One region of the Mesorhizobium sp. Cs1299R1N1 genome, then DNA from elsewhere that is predicted to be linked to it. Evidence: predicted binding sites of a transcription regulator. Region 1 holds the regulator's gene; the other holds the start of a gene.
What was found. Region 1 encodes PhoB, which activates phosphate uptake and scavenging genes when phosphate is short. Its sites were predicted from a motif close to TGTCATNNANCTGTCAT; they were not measured.

Region 1 (7,148 bases):
TGAAACGCTGGAAGCGAGGATTGAGCCGCCCCATTACCTTGCGCGCCTCGGCCTCCATGGCGACGTCGTCGAGCGTGCCCCAGGCAGTCATCAGTTCGCGGCCGAGGAACAGATTGGCGGCGGCATCGACATTGTCTGCCAGCGCCAGCGTCTGGTAGATCGTCTCGATGCCGTATTTCTTGGCGTCGCGCGGGTTGGAGATCGCTGCCTCCTCGCCATTGACGAATATCTGGCCGGAGTCGCGCTTGTAGGCCCCGGACAGGATCTTGATCAGCGTCGACTTGCCGGCGCCGTTGTGGCCGAGCAGCGCCACGACCTCGCCGGGGAAAAGATCGATCGAGGCATCGTCGACGGCACGGATGCCGCCGAATGCGATCGAGATATTACGCATGTCGACCAGCAGGGTGGCTGCAGGAGCAGTCTTGTCAATCACGGCGATGCCTCCCTAAACGCGCTTGCGGTAAACGGTGTCGAGCCACACCGCGATGACCAGCACGGCGCCGACGACGATGCTCTGCAGCGGCGAATCGACGCCGAGCAGCACCATGCCCGACTGCAGCGACTGCATCAGCAACGCGCCGAGCATGGCGCCGATGATCGTTCCCGAGCCGCCGGCAAGCGACGTGCCGCCGATGACGGCCGCGGCAATGACGAGCAGCTCATCCAATGTTCCAAGCACATTGGTGGCCGAGTTCTGCCGGGCCGACGAAATGGCGGCGGCGATCGTGGCCAGCACGCCCATGATCATGAACACCTTCATGGTGATCCAGCGCGTGTTGATGCCGGCGAGGTTGGCCGCTTCCGGATTGCCGCCGATGGCAAAGACATAACGGCCGAAACGGGTGCGTTTTGTGATGAAGGTCATGACCAGACCGACGGCGACGGCCATCAGTACCGGTATGGCGATGCCGTGGGCGATGAATAACCCGCCCTCCGGCACGGTGATGTTGTTGGCGGCCGCGTACCGGTTCACGATGCCGATCGGCCACGGATAGGAGTTGGCCAGCCACACCGCGCCCATGATGATGGCACAGGTGACGACGCCGAGCAGCGTCTCGGCCCAGATCGGCCGCAGCGGGAAGCGGAACCGCTTTCGTTGCACCCGCCCGTTGAACAGCGCAAACACGACGGCCAGGCAGGCGACGATTCCTACGACCCAGCTCCAGGTCGCGCCGATCGATCCGGCCGGTCCGCCGCCCATCAGCTGGAAGGTGGCGTCGAGCGGTGCCACCGTCTGGCCGCTGGTGACCCACCAGGCGGCACCGCGCCAGACCAGCAGGCCGCCCAGCGTGACGATGAAAGCCGGCACTTCGAGATAGGCGATGACGAAGCCCTGGAAGGCGCCGATCAAAAGGCCGAGCGCCAGGCCGATGACCAGTGCCAGCACCCAGATCCATGGATTGCCGAGTTCAAGCCCCACGAACCGGACCAGGAAGTGCACCTGGGCAAAACCCATGACCATGCCGATCAGGCCCTCGGCGGAACCGACGGACAGGTCGATGTTGCGCATGACGATGACCAGCACCATGCCGCAGGCCATGATTGCGACCGCTGACGTCTGCACCGACAGATTCCACAGATTGCGCGGCGTCAGAAACGTGCGGCTGTCGAAATCGAGCGGATTGACGCCAAGACGCAAGCTCGAAATCACATGCAGCGCGACCCAGATCAGCAGCAGGGCGCCGATCATGCCGAGCATACGGGTGTCGATCTCGGTCGCTTTCAGGAACCGGGCGACCGCGCCGAGTTCCGAAGCGCGCGCGGTATCGGCCTGCAGGTTGGACGTCGTGTCGGTCATGATTTCCTCCAACCGGCTGGCCGTCTGACGCGGATGCCGAACCCAGCCTAGAAGCTATCCGCGTGATGCGGAAACACAAATCTTTTTGAGAAAACGCCGCGGCTTGGGGGCCGCGGCGCCTTCATTTCTTCAAGCGGTCAAACTCAGTTGCAGGCCGCGACGCTGCCGGCGGCGACGCCCGCGCAGACTTCGTCCTTCTTGATCCAGCCGGCGTCGATGACGAGGTTGAGATTGTCCTTGGTGATGGCGACCGGGGTCAGGAACAGCGACTTGACGGTGTTGCCGCCAGGCGTCGTGAAGTCCTTCGTGCCGGCGATGTCGGTCATCTTCTTGCCGTCGGCGAGCTGCGAGGCGATCTCGGCGGCGTTCTTGCCGAGTTCACGCGCATCCTTCCACACCGACACGGTCTGGGTGCCGAGCGCGATGCGGTTGAGCGCGGCGTGGTCGCCGTCCTGGCCAGAGACCGGCACGGTGCCGGCGAGCCCCTGCGCCGTCAACGCCGCGACGACGCCGCCGGCGGTGCCGTCATTGGCCGCGACCACGGCGTCGACCTTATTGTCGTTGGCGGTGAGGAACTGCTCCATGTTCTTCTGGGCGTTGGCGGGCAGCCAGCCGTCCGTATAGGCTTCGCCGACATTCTTGATCTTGCCGCTGTCGATGGCTTCCTTCAGCACTTCCATCGAGCCCGAGAACAGGAAGTCGGCATTCGGGTCGGCACCCGAGCCCTTGATGAAGACGTAATTGCCTTCAGGCTTCACCTTGAACACCTCGCGAGCCTGCATGCGGCCGACTTCCTTGTTGTCGAAGGTCAGGTAGAAGACGTCCTTGTTTTCGATCAGGCGGTCATAGCCGACGACCGGAATGCCCTCGTCGAGCGCCTTCTGCACCGCTGGGCCGATGGCCGAAGCATCCTGCGCCAGGATGATCAGCGAATTGGCGCCCTGCGAAATCAGGCTTTCGACATCGGTCAGCTGCTTGCCGGGATTGGACTGCGCATCGGCGGAAATGTACTTGTCGCCCGCGGCCTCGATCGCCTTCTTCATGGCGGCCTCGTCGGTCTTCCAGCGCTCTTCCTGGAAATTCGACCACGAAACGCCGATGACCTTGTCCTTCGCCTGCGCCACCGACGCCAGCGTCAGCGACATGGCGACACCCGCCAGGATGGCGACTGTGAATCTCTTCATGATATATCCTCCCTGCGCCGCGTATGGCGCGACCAAACTGGCCCGAAGGCCGGCACAAAGGCCCTATTTTTTCGAGCCTCGAAAAAACACTGATCCATCGTCGGAACACTGTCAACATCGATTCTGATGGATTTTGAGGTGCCGGGAACCTTTTTTCGAGTCCCGCAATAAATAAATGACAGCTCCTGCCGCTTCTGCCAGTATTCGATCCGTTGCCGGAGATGTTCGAGGGGGGTGTCAAGAACCGCGGCGACGGGGAGGATGTGGGAAGCATGTCGGTCGGAATCCGCCACGACGATCTGCGCCGGCGCAACCGCGCCATGGTGATTGCAGCCGTGCGTCAGGGTGGTCAGCCCTCGCGCACCGAGATCGCCGCCACCACCGGCCTCAGCCACTCGACCATATCGGCGATATCAGCCGACCTGATCGACGAGGGTATCCTGACCGAAGGCAAGCCGAACGAGGCCGGTTTACTGAAACGCGGCCGGCCGCAGGTTGGCCTTGGCCTCAACCCCGAGGCGGCGGCTGTGATGACCGTGGTGCTGTCGCTGAATTTCCTGTCCGTCGCCGTCATCGATTATTCCGGCCAGGTGGTCGCCGAGGAACAGCGCCGGCTGGACACGCTGACCATGTCGCGCGAGGCGCTGATCGGCGAATGCACGGCAATAGTGCGGCGGCGCCTCGAGGACCCCGATCTCGACGTCCGTAGTATTGCCCGCATCGCACTGGCGATCCAGGGCATCACCGACACCGAGGCGCGTGCGATGCTGTGGTCGCCGATCACGCCGCAGACGGACATTCCCTTCGCCGACATACTTGAAGCCGAGTTCGGCATCCCCGCCACCATGGAGAACGACTGCAACATGATGGCGGTGGCGCTGCGCTGGCGCGACCCCGAACGCTACCGCGACGACTTCATCGCCATCCTGCTCTCGCACGGCATCGGCATGGGCCTGGTGCTGAAGGGCGAGTTGTTCACCGGGACGCATTCATCGGGAGGCGAGTTCGGCCACATGATCCATCGCCCGGGAGGCGCACTCTGCCGCTGCGGGCGGCGCGGCTGCGTCGAGGCCTATGCCGGCAACTACGCCATCTGGCGCAACGCCAGGCAGCTTGGCGAGGACGCCGAACCGGTCGCGGATGTCAGCGATGCGCAGATGCGGGCACTCGCCGCGACGGCAAGGGAGAAAGACGGACCGGAGCGCGAAGCCTATCGCAAGGCCGGCGAGGCGCTGGGCTATGGGCTGGGCAGCCTGTTCGCGCTGATCGATCCCGCACCCGTCGCCATGGTCGGCGTCAGCGCCGCCGCCTTCGACCTGATCGAGCCGGCCTTGCGCGAGGCCATCGCCCAGACCGCCGGCGGCCAGCATTCGGAATCGATTTCCTTCGACACCGAGCCGAACGAGCTGCCGCTCATCCGCGAAGGTTGCGCCATGCGCGCATTGACCTTCGTGGACCAGGAGATTTTCGCGCCGGGCGTGCTGGCGAGGCCCGGCGTTCCGGGCAAGAATGTAGCCTGATTTCAGTCTTCCCTGATCGCGTAGCCCGCGCCGCGAATGGTGCGGATCACGTCCGGCATGCGGCCGTTGTTGACCGCCTTGCGCAGCCGGCCGACATGCACGTCCACGGTGCGTTCATCGATATAGATCGTCTCGCCCCAGACGTTGTCGAGCAGCTGGCTGCGCGAGAACACGCGGCCGGGATGACGCATCATGAATTCGAGCAGGCGGAACTCGGTCGGTCCGAGCCGGATCTCGCTCTTCTTGCGATAGACCCGGTGCGATTCCCGGTCGAGCACGATGTCGCCGACCTTGAGCACGCTGGACAGCACTTCCGGCTTGGCGCGGCGCAGCAGCGCCTTGACCCGGGCCATGAATTCCGGCGTCGAGAATGGCTTGACCAGATAGTCGTCGGCGCCGGTCGAGAGGCCGCGCACGCGGTCGCTCTCCTCGCCGCGCGCCGTCAGCATGATGATCGGCAGCCTCTCGGTCTCGGGCCGCATTCGCAGGCGCCGACAGAGTTCGATGCCGGAAACCGCCGGCACCATCCAGTCGAGCACCAGGAGGTCGGGCACGTTCTCCTGGAGGCGGATCTCGGCTTCGTCGCCGCGTGTCACCACCTCGACCTGGTAGCCTTCCGATTCCAGATTGTAGCGGAGGAGCACGCCGAGCGGCTCCTCGTCCTCCACCACCATGATGCGTGGCGCGATCATCGATTGATCATCCCTGCCGTCAAGCCGCTGGCACCGACATCGCCGTCTCGTCCTGCTTCGGACGGTTGGCGGGCAGTTGCGTGCCGGTCAGCACATAATATGCATTCTCGGCAATGTTGGTCACGTGGTCGCCGATGCGTTCGAGATTCTTGGCGCAGAACAAAAGATGCGTGCAAGCCGTGATGTTGCGCGGATCCTCCATCATGTAGGTCAGGAGTTCGCGGAACACCGATGTGTATTTGACATCGATGCGTTCGTCGTCATTCCTGAGCTTGGCGAGCGCGGCGGCATCGCCGGCCGCGTATTCCTCGACCACGCCCTGCACCTGGATCAGCACCAGCTGCGCCATGGAGTCGATCGAATGCGACAGGTCGCGCGGCGTGGCGGAGAGGCCGACGGAGCCGACGCGCTTGGCAATGTTCTTGGCAAGGTCGCCGATGCGCTCGAGATCGCCTGCCATCCGGATCGAGCCGACGACATGACGCAGATCGTCGGCCATCGGCTGGCGCTTGGCGATCAGGGTGATGGCGCGGTCGTCGAGTTCGCGCTGGCGCGCGTCCATGATGGCGTCGTCGGAGACGACCCGCTGTGCCAGCGCGTTATCGGAATTCAGCAGCGCCTTGGTGGCGCCGCCGACCATCGTGCCGGCGAGATCGCCCATGTCGCTGATCAGCCTGCTGATCTGTCCGAGATCCTCGTCGAAGGCTGCGACTGTATGTTCGGCCATGATCCTGGTCCTCGTATGCGTGATATCAGCCGAAGCGGCCGGTGATGTAGTCCTGCGTGCGCTTCTCGCGAGGCGACGTGAAGATCTTCTCGGTCTTGTCGAATTCGACCAGTTCGCCCAGATACATGAAAGCCGTCTGGCGTGACACGCGCGCCGCCTGCTGCATATTGTGGGTGACGATGACGATCGTGTAGTCGGCCTGCAACTCGTCGATCAGTTCCTCGATCTTGGCGGTCGACAGCGGATCGAGCGCCGAGGCCGGCTCGTCGAGCAGGATGACCTCCGGCTTCACCGCCACGGTGCGGGCGATGCAAAGACGCTGCTGCTGGCCGCCCGACAGGCTGAGACCGCTGGCGTTCAGCTTGTCCTTGACCTCGGTCCACAATGCGGCGCGCTTCAGCGCCTGCTCGACACGGCCGTCCATCTCGGCCTTGCTGATCTTCTCATAGAGCCTGACGCCGAAAGCGATGTTCTCATAGATCGACATCGGGAACGGCGTCGGCTTCTGGAACACCATGCCGATCTTGGTCCGCAGCAGGTTGAGATCCTGCGAACGATCGAGAACGTTCTGGCCGTCGAGCAGCACCTGGCCCTCGGCGGTCTGCTTGGGGTAGAGTTCGTAGATGCGGTTGAAGACGCGCAGCAGCGTCGACTTTCCGCAACCCGACGGACCGATGAAGGCCGTCACGCTGCGCTCGGGCAGCGACAACGTGATGTCCTTCAGCGCCTTCGACTGGCCGTAGTAGAAATTGAGGTTCTTGACCTCGATCTTCGCCTTGGCGGCTGCCTCGGCGGCAATCGTCATGTCTGGAGACAACATCTGGCTCATTTGTCCTCTCTGCGTCCGGTCAGGCTGCGCGCAAAGATGCTGAGCGCGAGAACCGTCAATGTGATTATGAGTGCGCCGGTCCAGGCCAGCTGCTGCCATTCCTCATAGGGGCTGAGAGCGAACTGGAAGATGGTGACCGGCAGGCTGGCCATCGGCGCGTTGAGATTGCTCGACCAGAACTGGTTGTTGAGCGCGGTGAAGAGCAGCGGCGCCGTCTCGCCGGAGATACGGGCGATCGACAGCAATATGCCGGTGACGATGCCGGAAAGTGCTGCACGGTAAGCCACTGATTTGATGACCACCCAGCGCGGCGCGCCGATCGCGGTTCCGGCTTCGCGCAAGGCGTTCGGCACCAGGTTGAGCATGTCCTCGGTAGTGCGCACGACCACGGGGATGAC
Region 2 (7,148 bases), on a different contig from region 1:
TCCAGGTCACGGCATCGATCATCGGCCCCGACGACGTGCTGAAGGTCATCGACCAGGGTGCCGACGACACCACCAATGCCGTATCGATCCGCGCCTTCTTCAAGAAAGTAGCCAATGTCGCGGTGACCACCGATACCGCCACCGCCACGATCATCCAGACCCGCCACCGCATTCCCGAGCATCCGCTCACCGCGGGCCAGGTGCTGGTCTATCAGGTGCCGATCCCCGAACCGCTGCGCTTCCTCGAGCCGCGCGAGACCGAAACGCGGAAAATGCATGCGCTGGAGGAATACGGCCTCATGCATGTGAAGCTCTATGAGGACATCGCCAAGCACGGTCGCATCGCCACCACCTATGCCTATCCGGTCAAGGTCGAGGGCCGCTATGTGATGGACCCTTCGCCGACGCCGAAATTCGACAATCCCAAGATGCACCGCTCGCCGGCCCTGCAGCTGTTCGGCGCCGGCCGCGAAAAGCGCATCTACGCCGTGCCGCCCTTCACCGATGTGGTGAGCCTCGACTTCGAGGATCATCCGTTCGAGGTGCAGACTTTCGACCAACCCTGCGCGCTGTGCGCGGCCGAGAATGTCTATCTCGACGAGGTCATCCTCGACGACCATGGCGGCCATATGTTCGTCTGCTCGGACACCGATTACTGCGAGAAGCGGCGTGAAGAGGGCCATCGCGGCCACCTTGCTCCCGAAACCCATCTTGCCCCAGGAAACATGGAGCCGGCGCAATGATCGACGAACCGCTGCTGCGCGTCTCGGCGCTCTCCAAGTTCTACGGCTCGCGAGTCGGCTGCGACAACGTCACCTTCGACCTGTGGCCGGGCGAAGTCCTGGCTGTCGTCGGTGAATCCGGTTCCGGCAAGACGACGCTGCTCAACTGCCTGTCGACGCGGCTGCTGCCCTCCTCCGGCACCGCCAGCTACCGCATGCGCGACGGCCAGTTTCGCGAGCTCTACCGCATGAGCGAGGCCGAGCGCCGCTTCCTGATGCGCACCGACTGGGGCTTTGTCCACCAGAACCCGGCCGATGGCCTGCGCATGACGGTCTCGGCCGGCGCCAATGTCGGCGAGCGTCTGATGGCGGTCGGCGACCGTCACTACGGCAAGATCCGCGCCACGGCCGTCGACTGGCTGTCGCGCGTCGAGATCGAGGAAGACCGTATCGACGACGAACCGCGCGCCTTTTCCGGCGGCATGCGCCAACGCCTGCAAATCGCCCGCAATCTCGTCACCGGACCACGGCTGGTGTTCATGGACGAGCCGACCGGCGGCCTCGACGTTTCCGTGCAGGCGCGCCTGCTCGACCTGTTGCGCGGCCTGGTCACCGACCTTGGCCTTGCCGCGATCGTCGTCACCCACGACCTTGCCGTGGCGCGGCTTCTGTCACAGCGCATGATGGTGATGAAGGACGGCCGCGTCGTCGAAAGCGGCCTTACCGACCGCGTTCTCGACGACCCGCGCGCGCCGTACACGCAATTGCTCGTTTCCTCGATTTTGCAGGTGTGATGATGGCGCCTGTACGCCCGCCGACGATTGACGATTGGAGAACCTTCTGATGCCGACCCCTCTCGTTGTCTCCGACGTCGCCAAAAGCTTCACCATGCATCTGCGCGACGGCATCAAATTGCCCGTCGTCGCGGGGGTCTCGTTCTCGATCAAGGCCGGAGAATGCACCGTGCTCGGCGGTCCGTCCGGTGCCGGCAAAAGCTCGATCCTGAAGATGCTCTACGGCAACTACGCCGTCGACGAAGGCCAGATCATCGTCACGCACGAGGATGGGTTGATCGATCTCGCCCATGCCAGCCCACGCACCGTGCTTGCCGTGCGCCGGCAAACGATCGGCTATGTCAGCCAATTCCTGCGCACCGTGCCGCGCGTCTCGGCCCTCGATGTCGTCGCCGAACCACTGGTTGAACGCGGCGAGGAGCGCGAGGCAGCCCGGGCCAGGGCACGCTCCTTGCTGGCCCAGCTCAACCTGCCGGAAAAACTATGGATGCTGCCGCCGGCAACCTTCTCGGGCGGCGAGCAGCAGCGCGTCAACATCGCGCGCGGTTTCATCACCGAACATCCGATCCTGCTGCTCGACGAGCCGACCGCATCGCTCGACGCAACGAACCGCGACGTGGTGATCGAACTCATCGCCGCCAAGAAGGCGGCAGGCGTCGCCTTGCTTGGCATCTTCCATGACCACGAAGTGCGCGAGGCGGTGGCCGACCGCGTCATCGACGTCACCGCCTTCGCTCCGGGAAAACTCGCCGCATGACCAGGAAATTGTCGGAAACGCCGCTGATCCATCCAACAGCGGAGGTGCACAACTCGACGCTCGGCCGCTGGACCGAGATCGCCGACCGCAGCCGGGTCTCGGAAAGCGAACTCGGCGACTATTCCTACATGATGCAGGACTGCGCAGTCTGGTGCGCGACGATCGGCAAGTTTGCCAACATCGCGGCCAGCGTGCGCCTCAACGCCACCAACCACCCGACATGGCGGCCGACGCTGCACCATTTCACCTACCGTGCCTCCGACTATTGGGACGACGCCGAGCACGAGAGCGACTTCTTCGCTGAGCGTCGCGCCAAACGCGTCACCATCGGCCACGACACCTGGCTCGGCCACGGCTCGACCGTCCTGCCCGGCGTCACCGTTGGCGATGGTGCTGCGGTCGGCGCTGGCGCGGTCGTCTCGAAGGACGTCGCGCCCTACACCATCGTCGCCGGCGTGCCGGCCAAACCGATCCGCGAGCGCTTCGACCGTCGCACCGCCGAGCGCTACCAGGCGCTTGCCTGGTGGGACTGGGACCATGCCAGGCTGCGTGCCTCGCTCGACGACTTCCGCGAGCTCTCGGCCGAGGCGTTCCTGGAGAAATACGAGGGATAGAGCAGTTCCAGAAAAAGTGGGAACCGGTTTTCCGTTCGCAATTGTTGCAGGCAAGGAGACATAGCCCTCACATCGACGTCATGAGCGACACTGTTTCATATCCTTGACACATCACCGGGGCAGGACGCGGGTGTTCCAAGGAGATCGCCATGCTCGACACCGTCAGACCCTCGCTCGCCGTATTCTTTGCCGGCTCCAATCCGACGCCGCCGGCGCATCTCGGCACGCGCTACGACGCGTCAGGCAACTTTCTCCTCGAGCCCGGCAACACCGTCGTCAGCCATCTGGTCAGCGGCTCGCCATCCGAAGCCGTGGTGCTCGCTGTGCGCGATCGGATGATGGCGATGCCGGACGCCGACCGCCTTGCCTTCACGCCTGTCTCCAGCCTGCACATGACACTCTTCCAGGGCATCATCGAATATCGCCGCCGGTTGCCTTACTGGCCACGGGACGTGCCGCTCGACACCGGCATCGACGCCATGACCCGCCTCTATCTGGAGCGCCTGAGGGGTTTCCAGGGCGCCGGTCCGTTCAACATCAAGGTGCTCGAGATCGTGCCGACCGGGCTCACCGTTGCCGGCGCGACCGACGAGGATGTGCGCATCATGCGTGCATGGCGCGATGCGCTGGCCGTGCCGTTCGGCTACCGGCACCCCGATCACGACAAATACGTCTTTCACATCACCTTCGCTTATCAGATCCAGCGTCTTGCTGACGACAGGGCCGCCGCATGGCAGGCGCTATTTGATGAGAGCCTGGCGCTTTTCGGCCGGGAGGCCCCATTGATCGAGATCAAGGCCCCCGCCTTCTGCGCATTCCGCGACATGGAGCATTTCGAGGAATTGCTGGTGCTCGGCTGATCGCCGGCAGGACGCCGGCCGTCGTATCTGTGGAGCGTAACAAAACTGACATGCTGGCGACATGGCAGGTTCATGTGGCTGCGTTAGGCGAGTGCCTGACGATCAATATGGACCGGACTGGAACCAGCCCATGTCAGCAAGCTCTGCCACGCTCGAAATTCGCGGTGTCAGCCGACGATTTGGCAAGAACACCGCCGTCAGCGACGTCAACATCTCGATCCCGCAGGGGCAGATGGTCGGCGTCATCGGTCGTTCGGGTGCAGGCAAGTCGACGCTTCTTCGCATGATCAACCGTCTTGTCGACCCCAGCCAGGGGTCGATTTTTTTTGACGGCGCCGAGGTCTCCCGCCTACGCGGGTCGCCGCTGCGGCGTTGGCAGCGCGACTGCGCCATGATCTTCCAGCAGTTCAACCTGGTGCCGCGCCTCGATGTGCTCACCAACGTGCTGCTTGGCAAATTGAATCACCGTTCGACCCTGTCCAACCTTCTCGGCATGTTCTCGCGCGCCGAATGCGCCGAGGCGGTCGCCGCGCTCGAGCGGCTCGACATCGCCCGTACGGCACTTCAACCCGCCGGCACCCTGTCGGGCGGTCAGCAGCAGCGCGTCGCGATTGCCCGTGCCCTGATGCAGCAGCCCAAGGTGATCCTCGCCGACGAGCCGATCGCCTCGCTCGACCCGCTCAACGCCAAGGTGGTGATGGATTCGCTGCAGGACATCAATTTGCGCGAAGGCATCACCGTCGTCACCAACCTGCACACGCTCGATACCGCCCGCACCTATTGCAACCGCATCATCGGCATGGCCGCCGGCAAGGTCGTCTTCGACGGGCCGCCCGAAGAGCTCAACCGCGAAGCGGTGCGTCTAGTCTATGGCGCCGACAGCAACGGTGGTGAGATATCGGAGGTCATCACCTCCACCAGCGTTGCCTTCAAGCAGAAGATCGCCGCATCCGCCGGACCGCTCGAACCCGCATTCCCGGGATACTGAGCCCACTACGGGCATAGCGAGCAGCCTGGATCGTCCGCCCGCGTCAAGGGCACTTGTCAAGATCAAGAACGCTGCCGGCGCGGGGCCGGAACCTACAGGAGAGATAGCAAATGTTCAGGAAGATGGTTTTCGGTGCCGTTTCGGTGCTCGCCATGGCCACCAGCATGGCCCACGCCGCCGATATGAAGGAATTTCGCGTCGGCATCCTCGGCGGCGAAAACGAAACCGACCGGCTGCGTAACTACCAGTGCCTGGCCGACCACCTGAAGGCCGAGTTCGGCTTCGAGAAGGTTTCGCTGTTCCCGGCCGCCGACTATGACGGCGTCATCCAGGGCCTGCTCGGCGGCACGCTCGACTTCGCCGAACTCGGCGCTTCCGGCTATGCCAGCGTCTACATCAAGGACCCGAAGGCGGTCACCCCGATCCTCACCACCCAGCAGACCGACGGCGCCACCGGCTATTATTCCGTCGGCCTGGCGCTGAAGACCTCGGGGATCACCGACATCAAGTCGGCCAAGGGCAAGAAGCTCGGCTATGCCGACCCGGATTCGACCTCCGGCTACCTGATCCCGCTGACCCAGATTCCGAAGACCACCGGCGCCTCGAACGAAACCTTCTTCGCTTCGACCCAGTTCAATGGCGGCCACGAAAACAACGTTCTGGCCGTGCGTGACGGCAAGGTCGATGTCGCGGTCGACGATTCCTCGGGTATAGGCGACTTCAAGAACGGCTACACCTCCGGCACCTTCCACAAGGAAGTCGCCAAGGGCGCCGTCGACCCCAACGATTTCGTCGAAGTCTGGCGTTCGGGCCTGATCCCGAACGGTCCGCTCGTCGTGCGCACCGCGATCGGCGACGACATGACCGCCAAGCTGACCGCCTTCTTTACCGACCTGCCCAAGAAGGACAAGGCTTGCTTCGAAGGCGTCGAAGGCGGCGATTTCACCGGCTATGTTCCGGTGAAGCCGGACTTCTACAGCGTCATCGTCGAAGCCCGTAAGGCAGCCATCGGCGGCTAACGGCGAAATTGCAAAGGGGCGGTATCTCAGGTACCGCCCTTTTTGCATCTCCGATCATGACCCTTTCCGTGACAGCCCCCTCCGGCGCCACCCACCAGACGGCCGATGCCTGGCGACGCCAGACGTCGCTGCGCCGGCTCTATACCGTGCTCGGCGTCGGACTGCTGCTTGCCGCGATGCTCTCCAGCATGTGGTTCGCCGACGAAGCCAATGCCGGGCACTTCTTCGACCGGCTGCCGCACATTCTGGATTTCCTGAGCTGGCTGGTCCCCAAGGACTGGAACGACGTCTGGCGGGCGCTGTTCGACATCGCCTCGCCGCATGATACCGGCACCCAGGAATTCAACTTCCCGCTTGGCCGCGTCTATGTGTGGGGCGGTTTCTACGTCCCCGAATATTTCGAACTGATGCTGACCACGGTGAACGTGGCGCTGGTTTCAACCTTCATCGGCTTCATCTTCGCAGTGCCTTTTTCCTTCATCGCGGCGCGCAACCTGACGCCTCATCCGGCACTGAGGCTGGTGGTCAAGCGCTTCATGGAATTGCTGCGCGCCTTTCCGGAAATCGTCATCGCCGGCCTCTTCGCGGCAATCGTCTCGACCGGTCCGATCGCCGCCATCATCGCCATCGGCCTGCATTCGATCGGCGCACTCGGCAAGCTGTTCTACGAGATCAACGAGAACATCGACATGCGTGCCGAGGAAGGCCTGACGGCGGTCGGCGCCAACTGGTTCGAGCGGGTGCGCTTCGCCGACCTGCCGCAGGTGTTGCCCAATTTCGTGTCCTATACGCTGCTCCGGGTCGAGATCAACGTGCGGGCCTCCACCATCATCGGCGCCGTCGGCGGCGGCGGCATCGGCGAGGAACTGAAGCTGTCCATCTCGCGCGGCTTCGGCGCCAAGACGCTGGCGCTGGTGCTGCTGCTGTTCACGACCATCTTCATCATCGACCAGTTTTCCGCCTGGCTTCGTCGCAAGCTGGTCGGCGAACAAGCCTTTATGATGGGTTCGTAGATCATGGCGACCATGACCGCCGAGGAAATGCTGTCGATCGAGGCGCGCCACCCGCAGGTGTTCCGGCGCCCGGCATACAAGCGCTTCGGTCCGCTGCTCCTGTTTACCGGCACCCTCCTCTATCTGGTCTATGCCTTGTGGTTCTTCAGCCTGCCGCAGGTATTGCGGGAATCGCACTGGGAGCGCCTCCCGCTCTTCCTGACACAATGGATCAGCTACGATCTGCAACCGGAATTCCGTCTCGACCACCCGGAGATCACGCCCAAATATCCGCGTTTCTCGGCACTGGGCGACAATCCCAATCCGGATTGGGTAATCAAGAATGCCGACGGGTCCTTCACCGTGCGGATCGACGGCCAGGCCAAATCCGTCACCTTCGAC

Region 2: a site for PhoB is predicted at 3,783-3,799, ahead of phnC (phosphonate ABC transporter ATP-binding protein). Genes of this name have one in related genera too.

Annotation. Positions count from the first base shown of each region.
Region 1 covers NZ_JAPYKR010000014.1:106,835-113,982, reverse strand. Annotated here, with positions in the region: gene O7A70_RS27075 (ATP-binding cassette domain-containing protein) at 1-391, opposite strand, end outside; gene O7A70_RS27070 (sugar ABC transporter permease) at 446-1,798, opposite strand; gene xylF (D-xylose ABC transporter substrate-binding protein) at 1,942-2,982, opposite strand; gene O7A70_RS27060 (ROK family protein) at 3,255-4,502, shown strand; gene phoB (phosphate regulon transcriptional regulator PhoB) at 4,505-5,194, opposite strand; gene phoU (phosphate signaling complex protein PhoU) at 5,214-5,921, opposite strand; gene pstB (phosphate ABC transporter ATP-binding protein PstB) at 5,947-6,750, opposite strand; gene pstA (phosphate ABC transporter permease PstA) at 6,747-7,148, opposite strand, start outside.
Region 2 covers NZ_JAPYKR010000001.1:488,502-495,649, forward strand. Annotated here, with positions in the region: gene O7A70_RS02350 (alpha-D-ribose 1-methylphosphonate 5-phosphate C-P-lyase PhnJ) at 1-743, shown strand, start outside; gene phnK (phosphonate C-P lyase system protein PhnK) at 740-1,516, shown strand; gene phnL (phosphonate C-P lyase system protein PhnL) at 1,566-2,273, shown strand; gene O7A70_RS02365 (DapH/DapD/GlmU-related protein) at 2,270-2,887, shown strand; gene O7A70_RS02370 (DUF1868 domain-containing protein) at 3,037-3,747, shown strand; gene phnC (phosphonate ABC transporter ATP-binding protein) at 3,878-4,735, shown strand; gene phnD (phosphonate ABC transporter substrate-binding protein) at 4,846-5,754, shown strand; gene phnE (phosphonate ABC transporter, permease protein PhnE) at 5,811-6,767, shown strand; gene phnE (phosphonate ABC transporter, permease protein PhnE) at 6,771-7,148, shown strand, end outside.